2 regions of the Bacillus sp. JJ1609 genome follow, and region 1 is predicted to be linked to the other one. Evidence: riboswitches for the same ligand, from Rfam matches in the RefSeq annotation. Region 1 holds a riboswitch; the other holds the start of a gene.
What was found. Region 1 has a riboswitch for lysine ahead of V7654_RS16515 (aspartate kinase). Riboswitches for the same ligand answer to the same signal wherever they lie in the genome.
Positions count from the first base shown of each region.

Region 2: another riboswitch for lysine. It lies ahead of V7654_RS03580 (transporter substrate-binding domain-containing protein); the one in region 1 lies ahead of V7654_RS16515 (aspartate kinase).

Region 1 covers NZ_JBALSS010000024.1:12,745-28,393, forward strand. The annotation lists tRNA gene V7654_RS16440 (tRNA-Arg) at 1-48, opposite strand, end outside; gene V7654_RS16445 (metallophosphoesterase) at 170-694, opposite strand; gene V7654_RS16450 (XTP/dITP diphosphatase) at 687-1,292, opposite strand; gene rph (ribonuclease PH) at 1,307-2,062, opposite strand; gene V7654_RS16460 (GerMN domain-containing protein) at 2,189-3,259, opposite strand; gene racE (glutamate racemase) at 3,440-4,237, opposite strand; gene V7654_RS16470 (MarR family winged helix-turn-helix transcriptional regulator) at 4,248-4,706, opposite strand; gene gerE (spore germination transcription factor GerE) at 4,922-5,146, opposite strand; gene V7654_RS16480 (acyl-CoA thioesterase) at 5,287-5,754, opposite strand; gene sdhB (succinate dehydrogenase iron-sulfur subunit) at 5,930-6,691, opposite strand; gene sdhA (succinate dehydrogenase flavoprotein subunit) at 6,698-8,455, opposite strand; gene V7654_RS16495 (succinate dehydrogenase cytochrome b558 subunit) at 8,499-9,107, opposite strand; gene V7654_RS16500 (YslB family protein) at 9,571-10,026, shown strand; gene V7654_RS16505 (nuclease-related domain-containing protein) at 10,703-11,182, opposite strand; gene V7654_RS16510 (hypothetical protein) at 11,287-11,427, opposite strand; gene V7654_RS16515 (aspartate kinase) at 11,535-12,767, opposite strand; lysine riboswitch at 12,960-13,137, opposite strand; gene uvrC (excinuclease ABC subunit UvrC) at 13,209-14,981, opposite strand; gene V7654_RS16525 (hypothetical protein) at 14,997-15,649, opposite strand, start outside.
Region 2 covers NZ_JBALSS010000004.1:236,891-252,539, forward strand. The annotation lists gene V7654_RS03565 (NAD-dependent epimerase) at 1-751, shown strand, start outside; gene V7654_RS03570 (amino acid ABC transporter ATP-binding protein) at 838-1,581, opposite strand; gene V7654_RS03575 (amino acid ABC transporter permease) at 1,599-2,342, opposite strand; gene V7654_RS03580 (transporter substrate-binding domain-containing protein) at 2,408-3,244, opposite strand; lysine riboswitch at 3,356-3,536, opposite strand; gene V7654_RS03585 (YdeI/OmpD-associated family protein) at 3,725-4,390, opposite strand; gene V7654_RS03590 (PDR/VanB family oxidoreductase) at 4,450-5,418, opposite strand; gene V7654_RS03595 (dimethylamine monooxygenase subunit DmmA family protein) at 5,442-5,903, opposite strand; gene V7654_RS03600 (heme-dependent oxidative N-demethylase family protein) at 5,900-6,766, opposite strand; gene V7654_RS03605 (PQQ-dependent dehydrogenase, methanol/ethanol family) at 7,155-9,344, opposite strand; gene V7654_RS03610 (dicarboxylate/amino acid:cation symporter) at 9,736-10,977, shown strand; gene V7654_RS03615 (ECF transporter S component) at 11,042-11,593, shown strand; gene V7654_RS03620 (malate:quinone oxidoreductase) at 11,748-13,247, opposite strand; gene V7654_RS03625 (response regulator transcription factor) at 13,541-14,191, opposite strand; gene V7654_RS03630 (sensor histidine kinase) at 14,192-15,343, opposite strand; gene V7654_RS03635 (CcdC family protein) at 15,563-15,649, shown strand, end outside.

The sequences.
Region 1 (15,649 bases):
ACCGCACGCTTAGAAGGCGTGTGCTCTATCCAGCTGAGCTACTGGGACAAATATGTTTTTTAAAGACAAGATTTATTATATTAGCCAAACAACTAAATGTCAATAAATAAATTAAACTTTTTTTGAGGGGAGTTGTTCAATCTCCCCTCAAAAAAATATTATAGTTCTTTTATGCTTTTTTGGGAAGGGTAAATTCCTGTCTTAGCTCAGTCATTTCTCCATTTCCATAGTCATGGATTTGGAGCATTGCTTTTCCCTCTTTGAGTTCAAGTATGACATAGGTCCTTTCCTTCCTCGCCCTCGGAAGCCTGATGCTGCCGGGATTGATAAACAAGACATCGTCGACCATTTCCGCGCCTAATATATGCGAATGGCCAAAACAAACAATATCTGCCTGGAGTTCTTTTGCCTTATAAAACAAATTTCCCAGTGTAGTTTTGACTGAGTAAAGATGCCCATGTGTAACAAAGATTTTCACTCCCTTTATCACGTGAGTATCATCATCAGGAAAGTTTCCAAGAAAATCACAATTTCCCCTAACGGATCTGAAACTTTTTATCGCTGCATCATCTTCAGCCAATTCGGAATCACCACAGTGGATCATTAAAACAGCATCCTGCCCATGAAGTTTCTCGATTCCCTCAAGCAATTCCGTAGAACCATGGCTGTCGCTTACAATCAGGATTTTACACATTGCTTTGCTTCCGATGCTTTAGCGTTTTTTCAAGCTGTTTGATCGCATTTGCCCTGTGGCTAATCTTGTTTTTCTCTTCGGAAGACAGCTCAGCCATTGCCTCCCCTTCTGATTCAACAAAAAACACAGGGTCATAGCCAAAGCCATTAGAGCCTCTTCGTTCACGAAGGATATGTCCTTCACAAGTACCAAATACAGTTAGCGTTTCTTTCCCAGGTTCAGCCATTGCCAAGGCACAGCAAAATCTGGCAGTCCGCTCGTTTTCTGGCACATCCTGAAGTTCAGCGAGAACTTTGTCGATGTTCGCTTCATCATTTTTTTCTATTCCTGCATATCTGGCAGAATAGACTCCTGGACGTCCTTCAAGCGCATCCACTTCCAGGCCAGAATCATCCCCAATGACCATGACGCCGAGCACCTTTGAGATTGTCTCCGCTTTTAACACAGCATTTTCCTCAAAAGTAGTACCTGTCTCATCAACGTCTTCGAGCTCTGGATAATCAAGAAGCGTTTTTACTGTCATTCCCAATGGCAGAAAAAGCTTCTCAAACTCCTTTGCTTTTCCAATGTTTTTCGTCGCAATTATTACTGTATTCATCTTGAGATCTCCCCCTATCTCTTTTTGGCGCTCGCAATCTTCGCTGCCAATTCTTCTCCAAGAGCTTCTTTCTGCATTTCAAAAAGCTCCATGATCCCTTCCTGAGCAGCCTTCAGCAGCTCCTGAAGCTGGCTGTATGAAAAAGTTGCCTCTTCACCAGTGCCCTGCAGCTCAACAAATTCGCCATTTCCAGTCATGACGACATTCATGTCTACGTTTGCCTTAGAATCCTCAACATAATTCAAATCAACAACTGGCTGGCCATTCTCCAAAATGCCAACACTGGTTGCGGCCAGGAAATCTGTTAAAGGGAAACTAGATAGTTTTTTCTGCTTGCTAAGCCTGTAAAGAGCCTGGGCCATCGCAACATATGCTCCTGTGATGGAAGCGGTGCGTGTTCCGCCATCTGCCTGAATAACATCACAATCAATCCAGACTGTCCGCTCCCCGATTGCTTCAAGATTTACAACGGCTCTCAAAGCTCTTCCAATCAAGCGCTGGATTTCCATAGTCCTTCCGGAAATTTTGCCCTTAGCCGCTTCTCTAATATTCCTTTGCTCCGTAGCACGCGGTAGCATGGAGTATTCTGCCGTAATCCATCCCTTTCCTTCCCCGCGCATAAATGGCGGAACTCGATCCTCTATGCTGGCAGTACATATAACCTTTGTATCACCGACAGAAATCAATACAGAGCCCTCTGGATGCTTTAAATAATCTGTTTCAATATGTATCGGCCTTAATTGTAAAGGTTCACGCCCATCAAATCGCATTTATTAATCCTCCTTGGCATTTATGAAAGGCAGAACTTTAACGGCTGCCCCCAATAACAATAAATAAGAGGCAGCAAAATGCCTGCCTCTTCATATGTCTTTATTTAGTATACCAAAATCGCGCTATTAAAAACTACCAGTGTTAACTTTTTCAGGTCTTGTAACCGGCTCTGATAGCTTCTCGCCCTTCTCTGTCAATACATCCGCCTTCCCCTTCACCGTAAGAGCCACACTCTTAACACCTGCCTGCTCAGTCAGGGAAAGCACGAGAGAGTTCAATACATGCTCGGAAACCATTTTTTCTTCAAAGCTGCCATAAATCGATTCATTAAAGTTCAAAGTTAACTTTCCATCCTCTAGCTTAGGAGTATCTAAAAGTTTTACATCTCCCTGGAACTCTGATAAAAGATTGGATGCATAGGCAGGTCCTTCTACAAGCTCGTTTACGATCGCTGTAATATTGTCTTTAAAGTCATTGCTGACACGTCGAGTTACTGGAACATAATAATACGCGCCTTCTTCACCGCCTACATAGTAGACTGTCACCGCTTTAGTATTTGTGATGTCAACAACATCAGAGTTATCCATGTTAATGCCATTAGCTCTGCTCAATTCTTCGCCAATTGGAGTGCCATTCACAGGCATTTCCTCTAGCGGCGTACCATTCAGCTGCAGCTTAACATCCTTTACACTCTCAAATTGAGTAAGAGTCCAAGTTACAGCCTGTAAAATCCTCTTCTCATCCTCTTTTTTGTAGTTTGCAAATTCTTTTGAGAAGTCAACTGTAGCTGTGCCATCCTTGATGTTAACCGTCATTTGCGTATCCGCTGGCAGGACTGCACGGAATCCATTTGGCAGCATTTCCTCAACAGGTCCGTTGGCTACTAGGTACATTAGAGCCTGTTTGGCTACACTCTCTGTCTTAGGAAGATCCATTGCCTGGGATACAACATAACCATTTTTGTCAATCAGATACAGTTCTGTCTTGACTGTCGTTTCCACTGCTTCTGTTTTATCCTGCTTTGTTTCTGTAGAGGTATTCTCATCGACTGCTGCTCCATCCTCCGTGAAGGTTACATCCTGCGGTGGATCAATTTTCTTTTTTTCTTCGCCCCCAAATAGCCCGCAGCCTGACAGAAAAACTGTAGTTGCTAATGTCGCTGCAGTTACGAAGACAGCTTTATTATTTTTTGACATATAAATCCCTCCAAAGACAGTTTGTACTATCATGTATACGAGCTTCGGGAATTTTTAGACCGCCTTTAGAAAGATTTTTGTACAAACCTGTTGCTCGATTTATTTCAGGAGAGAGATATTAAATTTGAGAGAGCCTTTTTAGGCAGACATACAAGAAGGCCTCCATTACGGAGGCCTTCTTCAACCTAATTTAATTTTTTCTACATTTTCAATCGGAACCTCGAGCCATTGGGAAGCAATTCTGGCAAAAATCGTCCTCGATCCAGTTATATAAAAGGAATGCTCAGGCAGCTCTTCTCTTTCGGCAAACATGTCGTTATGCCCCAGAATTGTGCTTACCTCACGAGCTGTTTCCTCACCAGAACTGATTACTTTTACTTGATCGCCCATTACATCTTTTATAAGCGGCTCAAGCAGAGGGTAGTGAGTGCATCCCAATATCAATGTATCAAGCCCTTTATTGATCAAAGGCTCAAGTGTCTCTGTTACGACTTTTTTTGCAACATGACCGTTGTATTCTCCACTTTCAACAAGCGGGACGAATTTAGGGCACGCAAGGCTTTCTACAAATGTTTTGCGATTGATCGCTTTAAGAGCATGTTCATACGCTCGGCTTTTTACAGTACCTTCAGTGCCGATGATCCCTATTTTGTAATTGTCCGTTACCTTTATTGCTGTCCTGGCCCCTGGCTGGATAACACCAAGCACAGGAATAGGCAGTTCATTTCTGATTTCCTCAAGTACTACAGCTGTTGCCGTATTGCAGGCGATGACCAGCATCTTAATATTCTTTTCAAGCAGGAATCGGGTCATTTCCCAGGTGAACCTTTTTACTTCTTCCACAGGGCGAGGCCCATAGGGACAGCGTGCGGTATCACCAACATAGATGATCTGCTCATTAGGAAGCTGCCGCATCACTTCTTTGGCAACCGTTAACCCGCCCACACCTGAATCAATGATTCCAATTGGTTGGTTCAAAAATCTCGCCTCATTCTCCACGCATTTCATGATGTAATTTTGATAGACTGTTCTTCAGCGATACAATTTCGTCGCCAGAAAAGTCCTTCAATACCTCCTGTAGATACACCTGGCGCTTCTTGATCACTTCATCGATGATCCTTTCACCTTCCTCAAGAAGATGGATACGGACTACACGTCTGTCATTCGGATCCTTTACCCTTACGACAAGCTCATTTTTTTCCATGCGGTCAACTAGGTCCGTTGTCGTACTGCAAGCCAAAAACATTTTATTCGACAGCTCGCCAATTGTCATATCCCCGTCCTCGAACAGCCATTGCAAAGCAACAAACTGAGGCGGAGTGATCGTGTAATTGCTGAGGAGCTCACGGCCCTTTTGCTTTATAATTCCCGATATGTACCTTAAATCTTTTTCAATATCAGCAACCGTGTCCAGTTCCTGATTATTTTGGATATCTTCAAGTTTCATCTATCACAACTCCTAAATAAATGCATTCACATTTTTATCTACCGTTAAAACTTGATTTCCAAACCGACAAAACTTTTTATCATTTTCCTATTGCCCTTATTTTCTACTTTTTTCGAGCAAATTTCAAGACAGAATTCATTTCCATCCATGGAGTGCTTCTTAATCTCCCCTTATAAACATCTAACCGGCCTCCCCAACAGGTTGGCCGGTCTAGATTAAAGTTCTAGCTCTCCCATACGCAGGAGCTCTACAACAGCTTGGGAACGCCCCTTTACACCAAGCTTTTGCATGGCGTTTGAAATGTGGTTCCGAACCGTTTTTTCGCTGATAAATAATTCACTAGCGATCTCTTTAGTTGTTTTGTCTTGGACTAACAGTTCGAAAACTTCTCTTTCGCGTTTAGTGAGTAATGGCTTGTGAGTATATTCATTTTCCTTCAAGTATTGTAACCCTCCTTGCCTTCGCCAGCTGTGAACTGCGGGGTGGGTATAAATTTAGTCAACATATCTTATGTGAAGGAAAGAATTGAAGTGACAACATTTCAAGGGCTTACAGCTCTTTTTTTAAAAATGTTCAAATTTTATTTCACAACAGACTTTTTGCTCTTCGCAAGCAAGTGGCGCATCTCCTCTGACCAAGGAACGCCCTTGCCCGTCTTCTTGGATATTTGAACGATTGTTCCACGTCCTGCAAGGCAAATAGAACCGTCGGCCTTCTTCCCCATGTAATGCAGGTCAACAGAAGAATTGCCGATTGAATTCGCTTTTACATAAATCTTTAAATCTTCATCAAAATAAATCTGGCTTAAATAATCACATTGCAAATCCGCAACAACCGGAATCGTTTCATTTTCTGGCATAACCCAGTCCTGCATGAACCCCTGGCTTTTGAAAAAATCGATCCTCGCCATTTCAAAATAAGTAAACGGAACCGTGTTATTCAGGTGGCCAAACATATCTGTCTCAGAAAATCTGACCTTCACGTCATAATAATACTCAAACTCTTCTTGCCAGCTTACGATGTCGTCAATATAATTGGTTTTCTTCATGTATTTGCCTCCTGGTCGACTGAATGAACATTCATTCTTTTCTTTATTATAAATATATTTAGATTTTTTGAAAACCCTAAGCATCTATGCCTATTGCAAATGAATTTGTTTTCTATGAAAAATTTTAATAAAAATGCCTCCCTCTCTGTTTAAGAGAGGAAGGCATTTAAAATCATTAAACCTGATCGCTTCCGAAGAAGTTTTTGAATGCTTGAAGAGTAGTATCACGGTTAAGAGCTGCGATTGAAGTTGTCAATGGAATGCCTTTAGGGCAAGACTGTACGCAGTTCTGGGAGTTACCGCAGTTAGCAAGTCCTCCGTCTCCCATGATTGTTTCAAGTCGCTCGCCTTTGTTCAATGCACCTGTTGGATGAGCGTTGAACAAGCGAACCTGTGAAAGCGGCTGTGGCCCAATGAAATCAGATTTACTGTTAACATTCGGGCAAGCCTCAAGGCACACACCGCAAGTCATACATTTAGATAGCTCATATGCCCATTGGCGCTTTTTCTCAGGCATACGCGGTCCTGGTCCAAGGTCATAAGTTCCATCGATTGGAATCCAGGCCTTAACACGCTTCAAGGAATCAAACATGCGGCTGCGGTCAACCTGAAGGTCACGCACAACAGGGAATGTTCGCATCGGCTCTAACCTGATTGGCTGTTCAAGCTGGTCAACCAGCGCAGAACATGACTGACGCGGACGTCCGTTGATGACCATTGAACATGCACCACATACTTCCTCAAGACAGTTCATGTCCCATGCAATCGGAGTTGTAGCTTCACCCTTAGCATTCACTGGGTTACGGCGAATTTCCATCAATGCGGAAATCACATTCATATTCGGACGATATTCAAGTTCAAATTCTTCCTGATAAGGGGCTGAATCAGGAGTATCCTGGCGGCTTATGATAAAACGGACAGTTTTTTTATCTGACATGCCTCATTACTCCCCTTTCTTCTTAGAATAATCGCGCTTACGCGGTTGGATTAATGAAGTATCAACATCATCATAATGGAATGCTGGTGCTGAGTTTGAATCAACAAACTTAGCCATTGTTGTTTTCAAGAACTCCTCATCATTACGGTCAGGGAATTCAGGCTTGTAGTGCGCTCCACGGCTTTCGTTACGGTTATAGGCACCGATTGTGATTACACGTGCAAGCTGCAGCATGTTCTGAAGCTGGCGGGTAAACACAGCACCCTGGTTGCTCCATTTAGCTGTATCATTAATGTTAATGCGCTTGTAGCGTTCCATTAATTCAACAATTTTTTCATCCGTTTTCAATAGTCTGTCGTTGTAACGTACAACCGTTACATTATCAGTCATCCATTCACCAAGCTCTTTGTGAAGGACATATGCATTTTCGTTGCCATCCAATGACATGACATTGTTCCACTTATCCTGCTCCTGCTGGACGTACTGATCAAAAATCGCAGAAGAAACTGCATCCGAGCTCTTTTCAAGACCGTTAATATAACGAATCGCATTAGGTCCAGCGACCATACCGCCATAAATAGCAGATAATAGTGAGTTCGCACCTAGGCGGTTTGCACCGTGCTGAGAGTAGTCACATTCCCCAGCTGCAAATAAACCAGGAATGTTCGTCATTTGGTCATAGTCAACCCAAAGTCCGCCCATTGAATAGTGGACAGCAGGGAAGATTTTCATAGGAACTTTTCTAGGGTCGTCGCCCATGAATTTTTCATAGATTTCAATGATGCCGCCAAGCTTGATATCAAGCTCTTTTGGATCCTTATGTGAAAGGTCAAGATAGACCATGTTCTCGCCATTGATTCCTAGCTTTTGGCTTACGCAAACGTCAAAGATTTCACGTGTTGCAATATCACGTGGAACCAGGTTTCCATATGCAGGATACTTCTCTTCCAGGAAGTACCACGGCTTACCATCTTTATAAGTCCAAACTCGTCCACCTTCACCACGAGCAGATTCACTCATCAGGCGAAGCTTGTCGTCGCCAGGAATCGCTGTCGGGTGGATCTGGATGAATTCACCGTTTGCGTAATATGCGCCCTGCTGGTATACGATCGCAGCAGCTGAACCTGTGTTGATCACAGAGTTAGTTGTTTTCCCAAAAATAATTCCAGGGCCGCCAGTTGCCATGATAACGGCATCTGCAGCAAACGACTTAATCTCCATTGACGTCAGGTTTTGAGCCGTTATACCGCGGCAAACGCCATCTTCATCAAGCACAGCACCAAGGAATTCCCAGCCCTCATATTTAGTAACAAGGCCAGCAACCTCATGGCGGCGTACCTGCTCATCCAATGCGTATAAAAGCTGTTGCCCAGTAGTTGCACCAGCAAATGCCGTACGGTGATGCTGTGTTCCTCCGAAGCGGCGGAAGTCAAGTAAGCCTTCTGGAGTACGGTTGAACATTACACCCATACGGTCAAGAAGGTGAATGATTCCAGGCGCTGCTTCAGCCATCGCCTTTACAGGAGGCTGGTTCGCAAGGAAGTCCCCGCCATAAACCGTATCATCGAAGTGCTCCCATGGAGAGTCACCTTCACCTTTTGTATTTACTGCACCGTTGATTCCGCCCTGTGCACAAACAGAGTGTGAACGTTTCACCGGTACAAGAGAGAACAGCTCAACAGGTGTTCCTGTTTCAGCCACCTTTATTGTAGCCATTAAGCCAGCCAAACCGCCGCCGACTACGATAACCTTACCTTTACTCATTGTGACTCACTCCCTTAAATCCATGTCTGTCTTTCCGATCAATTTATACAAATGCCAAGATTGCGCGTACTCCCACGATGGAAAGCGCAATGAATACTCCAATAGTAATGTAAGTGGAAATCACTTGTGCACGAGGTGTTACAGTGATACCCCAGCTTACGAAGAAAGACCACAATCCGTTAGCAAAGTGGAAAGTTGTTGAAATTACACCGATTAAATAGAACCACAGCATGAATGGTGAAGATAGAATCGTCTCCATCATCTGGAAGTTCACTTCAGAACCAAAAGCAGCTGCAATCCGAGTTTCCCAAACGTGCCAAGCAACGAATATTAGGGTGATGACACCTGAGACACGCTGCAGCATGAACATCCAGTTCCTGAAATAGCCGTATTGCCCTATATTGTTCTTAGCCGTAAAAGCAATATAAAGTCCGTAGATTGCATGGAATAATAGTGGTAAAAAGATAATAAAGATTTCCAGAAAATACCTAAAAGGCAGCTGCTCCATGAAATGAGCCGCATTGTTAAATGATTCTTCTCCCCCTGTAGCAAAATGGTTGACTACAAGGTGCTGCGAAAGGAAAAGTCCTACTGGAATTACACCCAGCAAAGAATGCAGCCTCCGCCAATAAAACTCTTGTTTACCTGCCATATGTATACCCCCCTTGAAATTTGGCCGTGATGTACAGGCTTTTCTCCCCTATTAATCTAACAGTTTGATTAACCCCAACATCATAATTCAAAACAAATCTTACAATTATGTGACATGTTCATTTTACTCCCATCATAATAGAGCGTCAAGAAAACGGATACATAAAAAAGTTTATATAGATAAAATTTTTTAAATATATTGATATTGTAAAAATGCCACTTTCTAATTATTTTAACGTCGATTCGAGTATATTAAAATAATAGTATTACCTTTTAGATGCCAATGAAAAAAATTACCCGGCTGATTAAAATTTTAGCTTGTAAAGAATTGGGTATGGTATAAACATGGAAATTAATAATAGTATCTTTATTGCACATCTAAAATTTAACAGATATTAATTTAGAATCACTGGTTGTTTTTTTGGCATATTGTTTATAATAGAGTAATAGAAAGAGGGGAGAACATGAGTGAATTAACAACTTCAGAGCAGCAAACTGAAAGCGAGCCACTTTCCGTTTCCGCATTTGGGTATGAATTAGTCAGAGAAATTCTTTTGCCGGAACTGCTTGGCAAGGATACTGCTGAAATACTCTATTGGGCAGGAAAACGCCTTGCCCGCAAATATCCATTATCGACATTGGACGAAACAATTCGCTTTTTCCAAAATGCAGGCTGGGGAACCCTTTCAGTTAAGGAAGAAACAAGAAAACAAATGGTGCTGGAACTTGGCAGCGAGCTGATTTCCTCTCGGTTAAAAAATAACGCAAACTCCACATTCCAGCTTGAAGCAGGGTTTCTTGCACAGCAGATGGAACTGCAAAAGAATGCTACAGCCGAAGCCTTCGAACACCCCAATAAGCGTTCATTTCGAATCCAATTCACCATTAAATGGGATAAAAATGATTTTGTTACTGAATAATTTTTTTCTGAACCTTGCCGGAAGTTGAAGACTAGTAGCTTCGGCGATAGGTCCATAATGGAATCTTAAAAAAAAATGTGAAATGGCCAGGGCTAATCGTCCTGGCTTTTTAGTGTGTTTTATATACACCTTTATAGAATTTTCAGAGGCAATATCAACTAGTTATTTTTAGGAGGTTTCAAGTGAAAAAATGTCTCTATATCTTCAGGCATATGATAGACTCGTCCTCTCGTTGCTCCAGAGGATGTGAGGTTCAAAGTAGAAAGTAAATTGCCGGAGGATCTTGAAGTTGGTAACAGGAGAAAATCCTTAAGTTCTTGATTCGTTATTGTTGGTTTGATTAGAAGAAAATAATTCAGAACTGCAGTATGATGAGCTGTCTTAGATCGTAACAAACAGTGAGGACAAACCCATATCCATTTCATTCTCTTCATTCCAAAATAAGAGCACGATGGACATTGGACACCCTTTTGGAGATCAGCGGGTGAAAGAGAGTATATCTTGAGAATATCGGGATGAAAAGGAGAATGCTTTTTCACGAGGGTTTTGGAGATTTTTTTCAGGTCTTTATCTTGAAAAAATTCGTTGAAATGGTTTTTATCAATTTTTATTATACGATCAACTAAAACATCTCCTTTAACAACATACTTGTAAAGAAATGGGTCATCCGTTTTGATTATTGTTGAAGAATTACTGATGACAACAAGAGTATGAATCGGGGGCACTTTGAAATTATAAGCTTGAAGCCACCTATTGAAATGCCATTTTTGTTATTCACCTGAATGACAGGATGATCAAATGCCTTTTCTTTATCTTGTTTTGTTTGGATCATTTGCTCAGAATCTTTTTCAAACAAAAGGGCACCGGAATGATTTTTGGTCTCAATTAGAAGGAAATATCGACGGGTTAGAATGAGGGTATCAATTTGAAACTTCCATGAATCATCAGTTAACCGCAAATCACGAAGGATCCAATAATCTTTTTCAGGTAAAAAACTTAAACGGTAGTCGGTATTAAGCTCTCCCTTATATACTGACTTCCAGCCTTTATAATCATCCTTGATTAATGGTAGTTTAGAACTATGATCGTATAGTCTGTTAATAAGTGCTTCAAGCTTTCTTAGCCTGATTGGGTAATTCCTATCTTTTATTATCAAAATAGACCTCCTTAACGCTGTTTTTTCTAATTTTCTTTAAAAGAAGGTCAAATTCCTGCCAATATGCCTGAGATATTATGAATTTTCTAAGGCAGATGAGCCTTTCATATTAAATTCATTAATTGATAAATTTTTTCACTAGTTGAACGAACTTTTTCACCAGTTGGATTAGGGAATTTACCAGTTGAAATGGTTTTTTCACCAGTTGAAGCAAATATTTCACCAGTTGAGAATTCTGCCTTCATAAAATAACTCACCTGCAATAATTACTGCTGTAAATAACTAAGACACCTTCTCCTAAATCCCAAAAAAAGCCTCCCAGGCATCAAATACCTGGAAGGCTTTCCTCAGCTTACTTCGTTTTAACCGACTCAGAATACAACTCAAAAGCTTCATGCAGTGATTCTACCGCATTCACCATTTGTTTTTCTTCGATCACCGTGGAAACCTTGATTTCCGATGTGCTGACCATTTTCACCTGAACGCCGTGGCCTTCTAAAACTTCGAACATTTTTGCAGCTACACCTGGGTTTGAAACCATCCCTGAACCTACGATGGACACTTTAGCAAGGCCAGTTTCTGATTCAATTGCTTTATAATTCAATAATTCCTTATTCCGTTCTAATACATCTAAAGTCTCTGGTAAATCATTGCTTTTGATTGAGAAAGAAATGTTGGCAGAATCTGCTTCTGTCCTGCTTTGGACGATGATGTCAACATTGATGTGGTTTTGAGCCAAAGTTGTAAAAATGGTTGATAGCCCTTTTAATGATGTGCTTACTCCAAGGACTGATACTCTTGTAATTTGGTCTTCGAATGCCACTCCACGAACGATTAAATTCTGTTCCATCCCAATTTCCTCCTCGATGATCGTACCTCTTTCTTTTTCCATGCTGGACCTTACCTCAATTGGCAGCCCGTAATTCTTTGCAAATTCCACCGCTCTTGGATGGAGAACGCCCGCACCCAAGTTTGCCAGCTCAAGCATTTCATCATAAGAAACACTTAATAGCTTCCTTGCACTTTTCACATACCTTGGATCAGTCGTGAATACACCCGTCACGTCAGTATAGATATCACACTTATCTGCCTTTAAAGCTGCTGCCAATGCTACAGCTGTTGTATCAGATCCGCCACGGCCAAGAGTCGTGATCTGGCCATCATCTGTCACTCCCTGGAAACCGGCTACAATAACAACTTTTCCATGATCAAGGTCGTTTTTAATCCTGTCAGTTTCGATATCAACAATCCTGGCGTTACTGTGAACAGCCTCTGTTTTGATTCCAGCCTGCCAGCCTGTATATGAAACAGCTTCAATCCCTTTCTGCGCCAATGCCATTGCATACAGAGAGATGGTTACCTGTTCACCTGTCGTTAAAAGCATATCCATTTCTCTTTTGGATGGAGAGCTCGAGATTTCATTAGCCATGTCAACTAAATGGTCTGTCGTTTTTCCCATCGCGGATACGACAACCACGACGTTATTTCCATTTTGCATTTCTTCAACAGTTCTGCTGGCAGCGTTCCTGATTCTCTCAACAGTGCCAACAGAGGTTCCTCCGAATTTCTGTACAATTAATCCCATTTTCCTTCCCCTGCCTTTTCCTTCTTATTTCTGCCTCTAAAAAGAGCTTCATGGCAAAATCCGCATATGTATTTTCCCCTAAGGTTGTTTTCGCATGACATCCAGTTGTGAATATGGACGAAAAATCCTTATAAATACAAAAAAGCAATGAGAGTGTCTCCCATTGCTTGATAAACGTATATATACGCTGCAACATGAGATAGCACTCCAAGATGGCAATCTTGACAATCCAGCGTTTATTCAACGAAGGACCAGCGGGAAAAAGAATAGGACTTCCCCCACTTCGGCGAACATCCCCTTTCAAAGCCCTTCACAGAATCCTATAATTCTCCTGGCTCTTACTCTTGAAGCTCGCACCTCTATCTTCACTTTAATGCTCTAAAGTGATAGCTATATGAAATTTTTTCTTATTATAGCACAATAAAAAATAGATTACTACTATTAGTTCTGCAATTTAGTAAACAGTTCCTGGGCTACGATATGCGGCAAACCTGCTGCAGTCAATTCCTCTACGGAGGCTTCCCTCATTTTTTTCACGGACCCAAAATGTTTCAGCAGCGTCTTTTTACGCTTCTCTCCAATACCAGGGATATCATCAAGCAATGATTGAAAAGCACTTTTCCCCCTGAGCTGGCGGTGGAATGTAATCGCGAACCGGTGGACTTCATCCTGAATTCTTTGCAGCAAGTAAAATTCCTGGCTGTTCCTTGGAAGGCTGATCACCTGCAGTGGATTGCCATATAAAAGCTGGGAAGTCCTGTGCCTATCATCCTTGGCAAGGCCCGCAATCGGAATATCGAGCCCAAGTTCATTTTCAAGTACATCACGGGCAGACTCGATATGACCCTTCCCTCCATCGATGATAATCAAATCAGGCAGCGGCAGACCTTCTTTCAGAACTCTTGAATATCTCCGCCTTACAACCTCCCGCATCGATTCATAATCATCCGGCCCTACTACAGATTTGATTTTATACTTACGGTATTCCCTTTTTTCAGGTTTACCGTCTATAAAAACAATCATGGCTGAAACAGGATCGGTCCCCTGGATATTCGAGTTATCAAAGGACTCTATTCGGTGTGGCGTGTATATGCCCATTTGAATTCCAAGATTCTCGACTGCCTTGATTGTCCGTTCTTCATCGCGGTCAATCAGTGAAAATTTCTCAGTAAGAGCGATTCCGGCGTTCTTTGAAGCAAGGCGGACAAGATCTTTTTTCTGGCCTCGCTGGGGCTTTAGCACCTTTACATCAAGCAGCGCTTCGGCCATTTCCGTATCTACGCCTTCTGGGACGAGAACTTCCTTGGGCTTGAAATGCTCGTTCTTCGAGTAAAATTGGCCAAGGAACGTAAGGATGTCTTCTTCTGGCTCATTATGGATTGGGAACATCGAAACCTCGCGTTCAATTAATTTTCCTTGCCTGATAAAAAACACTTGAACACACATCCAGCCCTTGTCAACCGCGTAACCAAATACATCGCGGTCGGTAAAATCAGTTGAGGTCATTTTCTGTTTTTCCATCGTAGCCTCAATATGAACAATCTTATCCCTGAATTCCTTCGCTCTTTCAAAATCCAGTTCTTCAGCAGCCGCGGCCATTTTAGCTGTTAAATCAACTTTAATATCCTTGAAGCCCCCGTTCAGGAAGCGGGTGATTTCATCAGTGATTTTTTTGTACTCCTCCTTGCTTACATCCTTTACGCAAGGAGCGAGGCACTGGCCCATATGATAATAGAGACATACCCTGTCCGGCAGCGTGGAACATTTCCTGAGCGGATAAATCCTGTCCAAAAGCTTTTTTGTTTCATTGGCTGCCTGGACATTCGGATAGGGACCGAAATATTTCCCGCTGTCTTTTTTAACCTTTCGCGTAATGATCAGCTTAGGATGGCGTTCTGCCGTCAGCTTGATGAAAGGGTAGGTTTTATCATCCTTAAGCATGATATTGTACTTAGGATCGTGTTTCTTGATCAGGTTGATTTCCAGGACAAGTGCCTCCATATCTGAGGAGGTAACGATATACTCAAAATCTTCTATTTCATTTACGAGACGCAGAGTCTTCCCATCATGTGAGCCGGTAAAATAAGAACGAACCCTGTTTTTCAGTATCTTAGCTTTACCAACATAGATGATGGTCCCCTGGCGGTCCTTCATTAAATAGCATCCGGGCTGTGCCGGGAGAATGGCCAATTTATTCTTAATCTGATCATTCATACTGTTCACCCCCTGTTACGGTGTCCATTTATATAAAATAATTTCATGGTAGACAGGATCATATATTTTTCCGGAGTCGAAAACCTTTATCTTTTCTACTCTTTTATCTATCTCGATTCCCTGTGTCCTAAAGCCATTGACCACTTTATCGGTCAAATACACTGCTTTATCTTTATATAAGCTCTGGTCATGCAGAAATACTTTATACGTATTGACTCTTTTATGTGAATAAGGTACTTTCATATACTCCATGACTCTAGTTTCTTCCCATGTATATAACACAAATTCCTCATTTGTCTCCTCAAGAAAACGGGCAAGCTGGTAAACAGCAGGCTCTTCGTTTGCCTGTGTTTTCACAAGATTCGTTGAAACAATTGCCTGAGCAATAAGAAGTACGAGAATCATTAAACTGCTATATATACTTTGGTACCTTTTGAAAAATGCAGATAGTACTAAAAATATAAGAATGAGTGCCACGGGCAGAATATGTCTGGGTTTATCGATATTTTGAGCAAACAGTGCCCATATGCCGTATGCAGACATCATCAAGACACCTAAAGTGAAAGGCATATTCTTAAAAAGCTTACTTTTTGTTCCCGGCAAAAAAATGAATAGGCCGATAACTATATATAATACCATCAAAACATGCATTCTTGAAAATATTCCCC
Region 2 (15,649 bases), on a different contig from region 1:
TGGAGTTCGTTTTAGCCTTAACAATCCACAATCATATGTTTATTCAAACCTGTTAGGATTTTTAAATATTTTAGAGGCGTGCAGACACTACCCAGTAGACCACCTAATTTATGCCTCATCAAGCTCCGTTTATGGTGCAAACTCAAAAATCCCCTTCTCAACCAAAGACTCTGCTGATCATCCTGTAAGTATTTATGCCTCTTCAAAAAAAGCTAACGAATTAATGGCGCATACCTATAGTCATTTATTTGGTATTCCAACAACAGGACTTCGTTTCTTTACCGTGTATGGACCTTTGGGAAGGCCAGATATGGCCTATTATTCATTCACTAAGGATATCTTTGAAGGCAACCCAATCAAAGTTTTTAATAACGGAGACATGAGCAGAGACTTTACTTATATTGATGATATTGTTGAAGGAATCGACAGGCTGCTCCATCGTCCGCCAAAACCTAAGAATGAATGGAATCGTGAAGATCCAGATCCTGGTTCTAGTTACGCTCCCTTTAAAATCTATAATATCGGCAACAATAACCCAGTGAAGCTGCTGGATTTTATTCGCATCCTGGAAGAAAAAATCGGTAAAAAGGCAAATATGGTGTATTTACCGATGCAGCCAGGCGACGTGAAGAAGACCTATGCAGATATTACAGATTTGCAGAAGGATGCAGGCTTCTCTCCTTCCACACCATTGGAAACTGGTTTAGAGTTTTTTGTAGAGTGGTACAAAAAATATCATTTAAACCAATAGATTGCATGTAAAAAAAGAGGCTGTCTCAATAGGTCGTTTATACGATCTTCTTTGAGAAGCCTTTTTTTGTGTATATTTATTTATTATCAATAAACTTCAGCTAAGGTGCGTTTAAGAAATTCCCTGGTACGATCTTGCTTTGGATTATTGAATATTTGCTCAGGGCTTCCTTCCTCTGCAATAACTCCCTTGTCCATAAACACTACACGGTCAGATACTTCCTTTGCGAATTCCATCTCATGAGTTACGATCAGCATCGTAAGACCAGATTCAGCAAGTTCCTTCATTACCTTTAGAACTTCTCCTACCATTTCTGGATCAAGAGCAGAAGTTGGTTCGTCAAACAACATGACATCTGGCTCCATCGAAAGTGCTCTGGCAATCGCCACACGTTGCTTTTGTCCTCCGGATAGCTGCTTTGGTTTTGCGTTAATATACCGATCCATCCCAACGACCTTAAGGTATTTCATTGCTACCTTTTCAGCTTCATCCTTTGAACGTTTTAATACTTTCATTTGTCCAACGATGCAATTATTCAGGACATTATGGTTATTAAATAAGTTAAACTGCTGGAATACCATTCCTAAATGTCTGCGGTAGGTTGGGATATCATGCTTATCATCGAGGATATTCTCTCCGTTATAAATAATCTGGCCGCCGCTTGGTTTTTCCAAAAGGTTGATGCAGCGAAGAAGAGTTGATTTTCCTGATCCTGAAGAGCCAATTATACTTACGACTTCCCCTTTATTGACCGAAAAGTTGATGTCTTTTAACACTTCATGTGTTCCAAAGGATTTGTTTAGATGCTGAATATCGATGACTTTTTCCATGCTCTCTCCTCCTTCTCCTATAACTTATTTGCCGTCGGTGATTCTTCACCGAGCATCATCGTGTAATTATCCGGCCCTTCCAATTTACGTTCTAAATAAAGCAGGATTCTTGTGACGATAAATGTCATGACAAAATAAAGTACACATGCTACAAAAAATGACTCAAAGTATCTAAAGTTATTACCGGCAACTGATTTTGTTAAGAAATACAATTCTGATACGGATATAACGTTAAGGACGGATGTATCTTTGATATTAATGACAAACTGGTTGCCTGTCGCAGGCAAAATATTACGTACAACCTGTGGCAGTACGACGTTCATCATTGTTTGAAAATGATTCATGCCAATCGCCTGTGCCGCTTCGAATTGGCCTTTATCAACAGAAACAATTCCGCCACGAACGATTTCTGCCATGTATGCTCCAGTATTGATCGATACGACAATGAGTGCTGCTGCCATTACGTCTATATCCACTCCAAAGGCTAAGGCCGAACCATAATAAATGACCATAGCTTGAACAATCATCGGAGTGCCGCGGAAGAACTCGATATAAACCGATAAAATGAAATTAATGACTTTTAGTGCAATTTTTTTGATTCCCCGTTCTGGTACAGGAATGGTGCGAACCACTCCTGCTATAAGACCAATGACTGCACCCAAGATGGTTCCAATCAGAGAAATATATAGTGTGACACCTGCTCCACGAAGGAACATGGGCCAGTTTTCCGAAATGATCTTAACGATCCACTCTAAGCTCATTTTTCTCCCCCTTTATATCATCATAAAACCGACTGTATACGTATACAGCCGGTTTTACGTCATCCTTATTCTGCTGCAGGCTGGTTCTTAATCGCTTCATCCATGATTTTCGTTTGTTCTTCCTCAGAGATGCCTTTTAAGATTTCATTGATTTTTCCTGTTAACTTGCTGCCTTTTTCAAGACCAACAGCAATGGCAGTATCGTCCTCTGATGTTTTGAATCCATCCTTGAATTCAACCATTGCTAAGTTTTCGTTTGCACCAGAAGCACTTACCGCTTCAGGACGCTCTGAAACGTATCCATCAATGATTCCAGATTCAAGCGCAACCCTCATAGCCGGGAAGTTATCCATTGCCGTTGCTTTGGATACTCCTTCAATTTGATCGATTACTGAATAGTGGAATGTATTTAATTGAGCAGTAATTTTTGCTCCTTTAAAATCCTGGATTGAAGTAGCTCCTTCGTACTTTCCACCCTTTTTAACTACCATTACTAGATTTGATTTATAATAGTTATCCGAAAAATCGATAGTCTCTTTTCGTTCTGCAGTTGGTGACATACCGGCGATGATCGCATCAATTTTGCCTGAAGTTAAAGCTGGAACAAGTCCATCCCATTCCGTTTTCACAATCACTAATTCTTTGCCTAAACCATCTGCAATCTTTTTAGCGATTTCTACGTCATAACCACCAGCATATTCTGAAGTTCCAGCAATTTTGACACCACCATTTGAATCATCCTTCTGAGTCCAGTTAAATGGTGCATAGCCAGCTTCAAGACCTACTTTGAATGTATTGTCATCAGATGATCCAGACCCAGCTTCATCCTTGCTTCCACACCCTGCTAATAGAACCATTGCTGAAAGCAGCAATACTAGAAATAATGATACTTGTCTTCTCATGTCCGTTTCTCCTCCTTGTTGTTATTAGAGCTTTTTTTACAAACAAAAAGCGACCTGAGATAAACTCAGGTCGCACTATTTATAGATGCCCTAAATTCCTCTCTTTTCTCTAAATGAGATAGCACAACTCAATAAACTGGGTGTTTATTGAGACAGTCCTGCAGCTCTTAACTACAGACCCAGCAAGTAATACTGAGAATATTACTAACTTCGGCGACATTTCCTTCTCCCTAGCATCATAGCTTCTCAAGCTCCACTAAGGACTGTTAAATATCGCGCCTCTACCTCACTAGTAAAAGTGAGGTGTAAATATTAAATTATATTAACTAGGCTACAATAAGCTATTAATTCTGTCAATCTAGTTCTTTTTGAAATTGTCAGATGGGTACGAGTATATCACATTGTTTACTCTTGTTTAAACTACTGGAATCAAGCTGTTGAGTTATAAATTGACCTCTATAACGCAGGATGTTTTTCCCACTATTTTCTAAGATATAAATCCCGGCTCTTGTAACCTGCTCCAAGAATCATTTTCATTTCCTCACGGCGTTTCGCTTTTGTCGCTTCTTGTTTTGCGCTATATACAAAACGAGCCCAATCCTTACGATATCCTGGTGTGAGTGATTGGTAGAAATCAAGTAAGGTTGGAGTATCCTGCAAATCTTTTTCTATTTCTGGAATCAGCTCAATGTAATCATCAACACACTGACTTGCTTTACTAGAAGGCTGATTTTTTCGTGCTTCCTCTTTTAGACCAACAACCGTAAAAGTATCATCTAATCCAATCATACGGGAGAATTTGATATTACTTGTCCCAACATAACCATTCTCATCCACGCCTATGCCAGGAAAAATCTCATCACGATGAATAAAGGTTGGGTATACTTTATTCCCCTTTTTGGGATAGGCAAAATAAATATATCCTTCTTTATTTAAATAATGATTCTCGATAACAGTACTTACGATCCTTTTAAAAGCTTCCAGATCCAACACAAAAGTAAAAATTAGATCATACGATTGATCCTTATTTAACTCTGTATCATAACCTTCAAGTTCCGCTAAATAGTCTGAACCCTCTGGGACATTCAAGACTGCCGCTTTTTTATATTTTTGCAAGTTAAGTTTTTCTACAATTGTTTTAGCCATATTTTCCACCTTCTACTATAATCCTGTAATACAGTAATTCCAGAATGTTAATCTATCCGTTACAAATCCAGCACCAACCTGCCATTCCCGCGCGATATACAACTAAGCATGGACTGTTTTGAATATTTCTGATCTTCCGTTAAAAATGAATCGAAGTGAACAATCTGTCCTTCGACCACCTTGATTTCACAAGTCCCGCATCCACCTGCACGGCAGGAGTATGGAACCTTGATCCCATTTTGAAGGAGCACTTCCAATAGTGAAGCATTTTCAGGAACCTCAAGCTGTTTTTCACTTCTTTTAAGTATTGCCTGGAAAGCATTCTGTTCCTTCTTTGCCGGCGGAGTAAATCGTTCGACATGAATGTTGAACGACGGATAGCCATATGATTTTGCTGCGTTTGTGAAATCTTGAATCATGTTCTCGGGACCACAAAAATACACATGCGTCCCTATCCGATGATTCAAAAGTTGTGTTGGCAATAAACGTTTATTGCCCTCGCCATTTGAAAAATAAAAGCGGCAATGATTTGGATAGGTCTTGCTTAAGAATTCATAAAAAGCACACTGATCCTTTGACTTCGCAGCATAATGCAGTTCAAAAGAAGAATTCTTTTCAGCCAGCTCTGCCATCATCGATATAAAGGGAGTGATCCCAATCCCCGCTGCATAGAACACATGATGTTTTGCTTGAAAACTTAAAGGAAAGTAATTCTTTGGGTAGCTTACGGGCAATACATCACCTATTTTAACATTTTGATGCCAGTAACGAGAGCCGCCAGTTGAGTCTTCAGCCAAGCGGACCGCAATTTCAAACAGACCCGCCTCTGCATTTAGATTAAAAATAGAATAATGCCTTTCCAATGTACCTAAAGAATGTGGTAAAAAGGTTGTTATATGCGAACCACCGCTGAAGGCAGGAAGCTGAGAGTAATCAAATGCTTGTAAGGTGAACCTTTTAATCGCGGCAGTCTCTTCTACAATATTTCTTACACGTACTTCTAATATTGAATTTCGACGCAAAACCATGCTCCTCCAGTATGACCAAATGATTATTTTATAGAAGTGTAGCCATGATACGCCTCAAGACGGCGGGAATAATGGCTGGAAACCTCCAACTCGACTCCGCAATGCGCACAGGTGATATTCTGATCATTTCCAACCCTATTCACACCGTGACATTTACAACAAATTACCCGCTTACTTACAGGTCCCTGTACGTTCAATTGCATTTCATGATCAGAAAATCCTGCTTCCAAGGCTAGATTTTTCAACCGGTTTACAAATTCCCAAACACCAGATAAATACAAGTACGTTCCCATTTTTTGCTGACTGAGCCAAAGAATGAGGAAGGCATCCAATTCATGCTCGATAACAAGGAAATCAAAAGGGACTTTTTCCTCTATTGCTTGATTAACGAGAATATATAGAGGCTCAGCACCTTTTGCATTGGCACAAAATAAATATTTCCTTTTCCCCTTAGTAAATAATAATTCCTTTTGCACTAGATTCATCTCTTTTGCATTTCCTCTTCCAAATAGTCAAGTACCTGTTTCCTATACAATGAAATTCCTTTATAGTCAGCAATAAAGTCTGGGAGTTCGTGGAGAATCGAATAAAATTGTTCTAGCCACGGAGTATGACGAATGAACCTTTCTAAAGGCAGCATGTGTGAATGGATGGTAAATAAAATACCGTTACTTTTTGGCAGACGAAAAAGCTTTTGAACCTCTACCCTTAAATGAACGAGTTCTCCGGCATTTTCCTTTGTCACCTGCTTCCTGGCCTGACCCCATTCTGAAAATGTTTCAAGTGAAGTATCCAATCGATTACCTGCCATGAGTGACCAGTTTTTCCTCCCCCAGGGAGTACCTGCCTCTATTCGCATTAAAAATTGCAGAATTCGATCATCTAGGAAATCAGTCCGAAAGCCGGGAATCGGTGAATGTATTTCTTTAAATGACATACCAAGGTCAAAATACAAGGACCAATTTGCCGGAAAGCAAAGCTGCCCAGCGTCTAAGAATAGGTTGCCATCCCGCTCGATCATCAATATCAAATCCTCTTGAACATGTCGGCCAATAAAATCTAAAGGCTCCATTTCAAGAGTTGAATTGTCACCAAATGTAAAGGCGGTTTTTTCTTTTGTCTGGACGTTGGAAAATACCCACTTATTATCTCTTTTTTGTAATGTAAATTTATCAGGATAATAAGTCACTAGATGATCCATAATTAAATCAACCACTTCCCACTGTGCATCCAACGTATGCGGTAACGAATGGTAGCATCGTCCAGGATGGTGGGAAAGCAGCTCTCTTTTTAGATTTATTTCCTTCAAATACTGGTCCGTAAGCTCTATTGAACTCGGTGGACTCAAGGGAGTGGCATTATTCGAGTATCGGTAGACATTACCATCCCCAAAGGGGTAAGGAAAAGAAAGTACATCACCATTTGTGATCATAAGTTCACCTGTTTTCAGAATTTTTCATCTACTTATACTATACAAAAAATTAGCGATGATATCACTGAAAAATCCAATACTCTTCTGAAACTGTTTTGTGTATGCAAACTCCTTAGCATCCTGACATTTAGCTGCCTATCAAGTATTGGTTGAATTTTAGCTATTCTATTGGCAGTAGAATAGCTAAAATTTCAAAACTCATATTTTTCTTGATGCATTATCCAATTTTGCCTCTTTATTTCAATATCATATATCATGTCAAACAAAAACGGACCAGCCTTCATGGCTGGTCCGTTTCTCTTGGCTATTTATCTTTCTTGGCGACTATTTCCGTGATGTAATTCGTTACGGCCTTTATTTCTTCTTCGGATAAAATGTCTCCGAATGCTGGCATGACAGTTCCGCCGTTTTTCACACGTTCCATGACTTTATCCGGGTCATGGGCTACCTTGCTAATCTGTAAATCAGGGCCATTATGGCCGCCTGTTCCGCCCTCTCCATGACAGGCTAGACAGTTTCCTTTATAAACTTCTTTACCCTGGACGGCGGTTCCTTCAGTACCGTCTCCAGCACTATCTTTATCTTTTTTATCTTCTTCTTTATCAGGTTTTTCCGGTTTTGTTCCTGATTCAATTTTTCCATCGAGGGAGAAGGTCCAAAGCGAATCTCCATGCTTCGACCCTGCTAAAGAATTTCCGGCAGCAAGAACCGTTATATACTCCTTCCCATCCACTTCATACGCCACTGGTGCCGCATTGACTCCGGCATCTGTCTTGAACTCCCAAACCTGTTCACCAGATTTTGCATCATAAGCGATCAGCCTTCCGTCATTATGCCCTACGAAGACGAGACCTCCTTTTGTTGTAAGAACTCCGCTGTAGGCTGTTGCATCCCATTTCTTCTGCCATGCGATTTTATTTGTTTTAACATCAATCGCCGTCACAGTTCCTCTTAAAGGTGCGTCCTGGATCGGCTGAATGATGCTGCCTAAATAGATGCTGCCTTCTTCAAATTCCTCTTCACTTCTTGTAAAAGTGGAGTACTGGTCCGTACCCAATACGTAAAAGTACTCTGTTTCAGGATTATAGGCAGATGGCGGCCAGTTAGCTCCTCCAAAGGTTGATGGTTTCACTAGAATTGGTTCTTCCCAGTAAGGAGTGAAAATCTTGCCAAATAGCTCACCTTTATATCCTTTTATGTCCTTTTTCACATCATTTTCAGTTACTTCCTGTGGCACGAATGCATCACCCTTAGGAATTGGCTGAGTTGGCGATGTTTTTTGACGTTCATCCTGCGGTACTGGTTTTTCATCAATTCCTACCAAAGGTTTTCCGTTTGTGCGATCGAGAATATAAATCCAACCTGTTTTACCTGCTTGGGCAAGTGCTTTTTCCTTCTTTCCATCCTTTTCTACATCAAATAAAACGACAGGGTTCGGTGAGTCTAAATCCCAAATATCATGATGGACCTCTTGGAAATGCCATTTGTATTTTCCGGTTTCCGCATCAATTGCCACAATAGAAGATGAGAAAAGATTGTCTCCCTCTCTCTTGCTTCCATCCAAATCGGGAGCGGCATTTCCCGTTGAAAAGTATAGAAGTCCTAATTCAGGATCTACTGCTGGAGTTTGCCAAACTGGCGCTCCTCCATGTTTCCACGATTCATTGTCGCTTGGCCATGTTTCGTGGCCGGTTTCTCCTGGACCCGGAATCGTGTAGAATCGCCATAGTTCCTTTCCATTTTTAGCATCAAAGGCTGTGACTCTGCCTCTTATTCCGTATTCACCGCCAGCCAGCCCAGTGTATACTTTTCCATTATAGTAAAGGGGTGCACTTGTAATGGTATAGCCCTTTTTCCAATCCTCTACCTTTGTTGTCCAAACCTCTTTGCCTGTTTTTTGGTCCAAAGCCACAAGCCTTGCGTCTAACAGACCCACATATACCAATCCATCGCCGATTGCCACACCCCTGCTTGTCCAACCACAGCAAACAGTGTCCAGATCTTCAATCTCCGGCTTATAGGTCCATAACTTCTCTCCATTCTTTACGTCAATGGCTGAAACTTCATCTGCGCCCGTGATGATATACATGATACCGTTGTAAACGACGGGAGAGGCTTCTCCTGAATACTTAAACTCAAAACCTGATCCTAGTGAAGTGACCCATTCTCCCTTTAAATCTCTAACATTTTTAGAGTTGATCTCATCCAGAGTGGAATACCGCTGATTATAGGTATTTCCGCCATTTGTAACCCAATTATCCTTTGGTGCAGCTGTCAATTCCTTTGCTTCAAACTCCGGGATTGATTGATCCTTTTCAGCCACCTCAGATGTTTGTGGAGTTTCATTCTTCTCCATCTTTTTATCCGTTTTTTCTTTGTCATCCAATGTGGTGAAAAATATAAAAAATAGAATGACGACGATAAAGAGCCCAGTTAACCATATAACAATAAATTTATTGCTTTGCTGCTCGTTCAACTCTACCCCTTCTTTCATTTTTTAAAATTTCCTAGGAAATCCTTACCTAATGATAAATACCTATTAAGTCCCATACCCTTTGTAAATTCATATAAACAGTCATTTAGGTGCTTGATACAAAAAAACAGCCATGTTCATTACGGCTGTTCTGTTCATTATTTTGTGTATTATTGCTTTAAATATTTATAACGATGTAGTCATTTGTAAAAGTAAAATTTCATATCTATTAATCTTGTAATGACTGATCGGAATAAAACTTTTTTACCTTTAACTAAGCTTAATTTTCAACATAGAAATCTATTTCTCTATTGTTTGTTCCCTTCAACAAGTGTAGTTTATAAATAGGTCCATTTTCACTTGGGCTATATTGTAATCCTAAAAAATTTTTAGCAAAGAGGCGGGAAATGAAGTGAACATATGGAATAAATATAAGAACTCTTCGTTCATTTTAAAAATGACGGCTGGTTTCGTCCTTGGTATCTTGGTCGGTGTGATCTTTGGTCCAGAGGCAGCACTATTAAAACCTCTTGGTACATTATTAATAAAATTGCTGAATCTAATTGCTACTCCGGTTGTCTTTTTAACTGTCGTACTTGCGGTGAATCAAATGAATCCAGCACAGTTGGGCAGAACGGGCGGGAAATTGATTCTTTATTATGGAATAACCACAGCTGCTGCTGTTTTAATCGGCCTGGGCCTCTCCCTATTGATTAACCCAGGAAATTCACTATCTTTGCCTAATGCAGAAGTGAATAAACCTGAAACTCCAATTGTTTCAGATGTGATTTTAAGCATTGTTCCTGACAATTTCCTTACTGCTTTCACTACAGGTAATCTTATAGCAATAATGTTTCTAGCCATCATCATCGGTTTTACTATTTCTGGAATGCGCTTTTCAACTGATGAAAAAATCCAGAAATACGGAAGTCAATTACAGTCAATATTTGATGCGGCAAATGTCCTTTTCTTCAGAATTCTTCAAGGAATTATGCTTTACGCACCAATTGGTATTTTTGCTATTGGTGCAACAGCTTTTGGTACTCAAGGCTGGGATACATTTACCTCATTATTGAAGTTTACTGGGGTATTCTATATTGGGATTATCATCCTTTGGGTATTTGTTTATAGCGGTTTTCTTAAAATGTTTAAAATACCTGTCAGAAAGTTTTTCATCAACACAAAAGACGCATACACAACAGCGTTTTTTACTTCAAGCAGTATTGCAACGCTCCCTGTTGCCATTGAAAGTGCTAAAAAAGCGGGCATTTCCGAGAAGATGGTCAATTTCAGCTTACCATTAGGAGCCGTATTTAATTCAGATGGCGGCGCGTTACGAATGGGAGCATCGATTGTATTTGCCGCCAATGTTTCAGGAGCACAATTTTCTCCAATAGATTTCCTAACAATTATTCTAGTAGGCACACTGCTTTCTATTGGTACAGCTGGTATTCCGGCTGCAGGACTTGTAACTCTCTCAGCTGTCCTAACCATGTTCGATCTTCCACTTGAAATTGTTGCCCTAATTGCAGGTGTCGATGCGATTATAGGCATGGCAGGGACGGCTTCAAACGTAATTGGAGATGTGGTTGGAGCTGCAGTTGTCGATCAGTCAGAGAAGAAGTATCAAAGCGAAGCAAAAGTGATAAGTTGAACGAAAATGTTCTTTAACCAGTCTATAATTATGGTAATATAAAAAAAAAGAAAGAGGTTTGCATATGAATCAAACACTCACCAAGACACAAACGACTAAAACAAAAACATTAGTCATCAATGCACTTTTCATCGCATTGACTCTTGCTGCCACAATGTTCATTAACTTGAGACTCCCATTAATGGGTAACGGTGGCCTGATCCATTTGGGTAACGTTCCTCTTTTTATCGCAGCGCTGGTATATGGCAGGAAAACAGGAGCCATTGCAGGCGCCTTTGGAATGGGCTTGTTCGATATCCTATCAGGTTGGGCACTGTGGGCGCCATTTACTTTCGTCATCGTAGGTGCAATGGGCTTTACAGCCGGCCTTATATCGGAGAAAGTACCCGGCAATAGAGTGGTTGTAAATACACTGGCAGTTGCCGTTGCACTTCTTATTAAAATCGTCGGCTACTATTTTACTGAAGTGATCCTATACGGTAACTGGATCCAGCCATTCGGATCCATCCCTGGCAACGTTATGCAGGTCGTAATCGCCGGTATAATTGTAATACCACTTGTAGGACGCTTTAAAAGAATAGCGGGACAGTTTGATAAAAGACACCCTCTTAATTAAACAGGGATATTGTACCTTATAGGGTAGACACTTTGAAAAAAGGTCTATTTTATAAGGTACTTTTTTGTATAAGGAGTTAAAAATCCCAGCCACTCTAACTGGTGTAATTAAAAAAGAACCTTTAATCCAAAGATGGATCAAAGGTTCTAATAAATTAACTAAACGCCATTTCTTTTCCGTTAAGTCCAAGCGTCTCCGCCGTTGAAGCATGGATTTCTTGGAAAAGCTTTGGATTGTCCACAAGTGACACGCCATAAGAAGGAATCATTTCTTGAATTTTTGACTTCCACTCAAACATTTGTTCAGGGAAGCATTTTTCTAATACCTCCAGCATAACGTGAACCGCAGTAGATGCACCTGGAGAAGCGCCGAGCAATGCAGCTACCGAGCCATCAGCGGCACTCACAACTTCCGTACCAAATTGAAGTGTTCCTTTACCAGCTTCAGTGTCTTTGATAACTTGTACTCGCTGACCGGCTACTACAATTTCCCAATCCTCGTTTTTGGCATTAGGAATAAACTCGCGTAATTCTTCCATTCGCTTTTCATGCGATAACATAACTTGTTCGATCAGGTATTTTGTCAACGCCATCTCTTTGACGCCAGCCGCCAGCATAGTGATAACATTATTCGGTTTTACAGACCCTATCAAATCCAAATTGGAACCTGTTTTTAAGAACTTTGGAGTGAAGCCTGCAAACGGTCCAAACAGCAATGCTTTTTTGTTGTCGATAAATCTTGTATCAAGATGCGGTACCGACATCGGAGGAGCTCCGACCTTCGCTTTACCATATACTTTTGCATGATGCTGCGCTACGACCTCCGGATTCTTACATACCATAAATAGACCGCTGACTGGGAATCCACCAATATGTTTAGACTCAGGAATACCGGTCTTTTGCAGTAAAGGCAGACTTCCGCCCCCACCGCCGATAAAGACGAATTTTGCTGTATGATGTTCGGTTATACCGCTTTCTAGATTTTGCACTTTCAGTTCCCATGAGCCGTCGCTCGTACGTTTAATATCCTTAACACTATGCTTATAGTTTATCTCTACATTTTTACTCTTTAAATGGTCAAACAACATGCGTGATAAAGCGCCGAAGTTAACATCCGTTCCAGAGTCGATTTTCGTTGCCGCGATCGGTTCATTCGATGTACGGCCTTCCATGATAAGCGGAATCCATTCCTTCAGTTTTTCAGGATCCTCGGAATATTCCATCCCTTGAAACAGGGGAATATTTGAAAGCGCTTTAAAACGATTTTTCAAAAACGTTACATTTTTTTCCCCTTCAACTAAACTCATATGGGGTATTGGCATGATAAAGTCCTGCGGATTCCGAATCAGATTACTCTTTACTAGATAAGACCAAAACTGTCTTGAAAGCTGGAACTGTTCATTAACATTTATTGCTTTGCTAATATCAATGGATCCGTCTGGTTTTTCGTTTGTGTAGTTAAGCTCGCACAGTGCAGCATGCCCCGTACCCGCATTGTTCCATTCATTAGAGCTTTCTTCTCCTGCGATTGCGAGCTTCTCAAACACTTTGATTTCCCATTCCGGTGCTAACTCTTTCAGTAATGATCCCAAAGTCGCGCTCATGACTCCGGCACCAATTAAGATAACGTCTGTTTTATTCTGTATGCTGCTCATGATATCCTTCCTTATCCCCTATATTTGCAAAAAGGAGTAGGCACTCCTGCTTAGGTGTCATATAAAGCAAGGGGCACCACCCAGGAACACGCCTTTTCTGTCTCACTTATAAACATACCATAGTCTATTATAATTATTTATAGATTAAAATATCTACCATTATTCTGATAATTATAAACTATTTAATGTTATTTAAAAAGTCAAAAGTACTTCCAGAAGCAAAGGGACGTACTCTTTGCTCTTTAGTTTCCATTAAAATGAACGGAAGCATAAGGTACGTCCCCATGCTTCTTCTAATGCTTATTCTGCATATATAATACCAGTTCAGTGCGGTTGTTGAGCTCGAGTTTATCAAGAATTCTGGATGTATAGTTTTTAACAGTCCCTTCCGTTAAAAACAATTCATTGCCGATTTGTTTATTGCTTTTTCCTTGCATAATCAGTTCCACGACTTCGATTTCCCTTGGTGTCAACACATCATCCAATTGTTCTTTCACCTTATTTTCTTTAACAGAAGTATGTTCCATGGAATGCAGGACTTTAGAGATTCTGGAGCTCACTTGCGAATGAAGCAGCATTTGGCCTTCACACGCTGCCTTGATCGCTTTGATAATTTCCTTGGAATTGGAATCTTTAAGAATATAGCCGTCGGCACCAAATTTAAGTCCCTTAAATATATACTCATCTTCATTAAAGGTAGTAAGAATGATCACTTTCACACCTGGATAGGTTTCCTTCACGATTTTTAACGTTTCCAAGCCGTCCATTACCGGCATGCGAATATCCATGAGAATCACATCTGGATGGATGCTCCTCAGTAACGCGAGCAGTTCTTCCCCGTTTGCGGCCTCCCCAATAATTTCAATTTCCTCATGCAGGCTCAAAATCATTCTAAACCCTTCTCTTACCATCGCCTGGTCATCAACAATGATAATTTTTGTCATTTAAATCACCTCCAACTTTGCAGCATTTGTTTTATATCTAACAGGTATTTCGGCAAAAACCTTAAATCCCCGCCCTTTTTCTGAAAAGAAACTCACTTTCCCGTTCAAGAGGCCAATGCGCTCTTCAATCCCTTTAAGACCATGAGATTTCTTAATTTGACTGCAGCCTGTACCGTCGTCTTCCACAAAGACTTGTATCTGATCACCGTTTTGGGTGATGTCAATCAGGAACTGCTGGGCTTTGCCGTGCTTTAAGCCATTGGTCACCGCTTCACGTACTGAATTATAGATACAATTTTTCAAATCTTGATCGCCGGACTCTACCTCTCTATCAAAATTCAAAATGAACTTTAATGTTCCTGAGGTTTGTAAGCTTTCGATCATGTCATTCAATAATTCCTTCAGCTCAATTTGGCTGTTTACCGATTGGTCCTTCAACACCGCTACGGCTCTGCGAAGCTCTTTAATCGAGTTTTGAGAAAAATGATGTGCTTTCGCTAGGACTTCCCGCACTTGCTTGGGATTGGTATCAATCATATTTTCAGCAAACTCCAAATGCATGCGTAGTGCAATCAGGGAATGCCCAAGAGAATCATGCATTTCCTGTGCGATTCTCGTTCTCTCCTTCACGATGGTAACTTCTCTCAGTTTAGCATGTGCTTCTGCCAATTCTGCATGTAACAGCTGGCTTTTCCCTCTCTCCAAACTGATGCCCCGAAATAAATAAATCAATAATAATGTAGCAAAGTAGGATAGCAAGGAATTCTGAACATCTGCTTTCGCTACATACATCGCAGCCAAATATACAATTCCGTGCAAGAGCATAATTCCTTTATCAATCGACCTGCCGGACAAAAACATTTCTACGATTGGAAAAATATAATACAGGCCAGTCGCGGCACTGTCTAACAGCACCATACAGACAGCGATCGCCGAAATATTCACAACCATCGAGACCGTGTAAAGAGCCCGATGACGTTCTGATAATCGGAAGTGAATTCTCAAAAAATCATTCGCTTGCAACATAACAATGCCAGCGATAAAAATAGCTCTCATTGCGACAGAGAGGCTGCTATTGGTCAAGATTTCATACAAAATCAAACTGACAACCAACATTTTAAAAGCTATTCTAATGGACTTGCTGTTAAGCATCGGCATCACCTCCAAAAGCGATATAATCATAAACATTATGCTACATAAATTATGGAAAATAACAGTAACCAATGTCAATCAAAAATAATGACTAAAGTCACATTCAAATCATTGACGTTGGTTACTACATCCGAATGATTAAGCGACTTATAATCAAGATGTTAAATCAAAAAACAAAAATATTATTAAAAAAAACTCACGGAAAAAGGAGAATGAAAAATGAACGTATTACCAATATATGGGGTCATTATTTTAGTTTTAGGCTTGGTCATTTGGAGACGTACGAAGGAGATGGTTCATCCGATT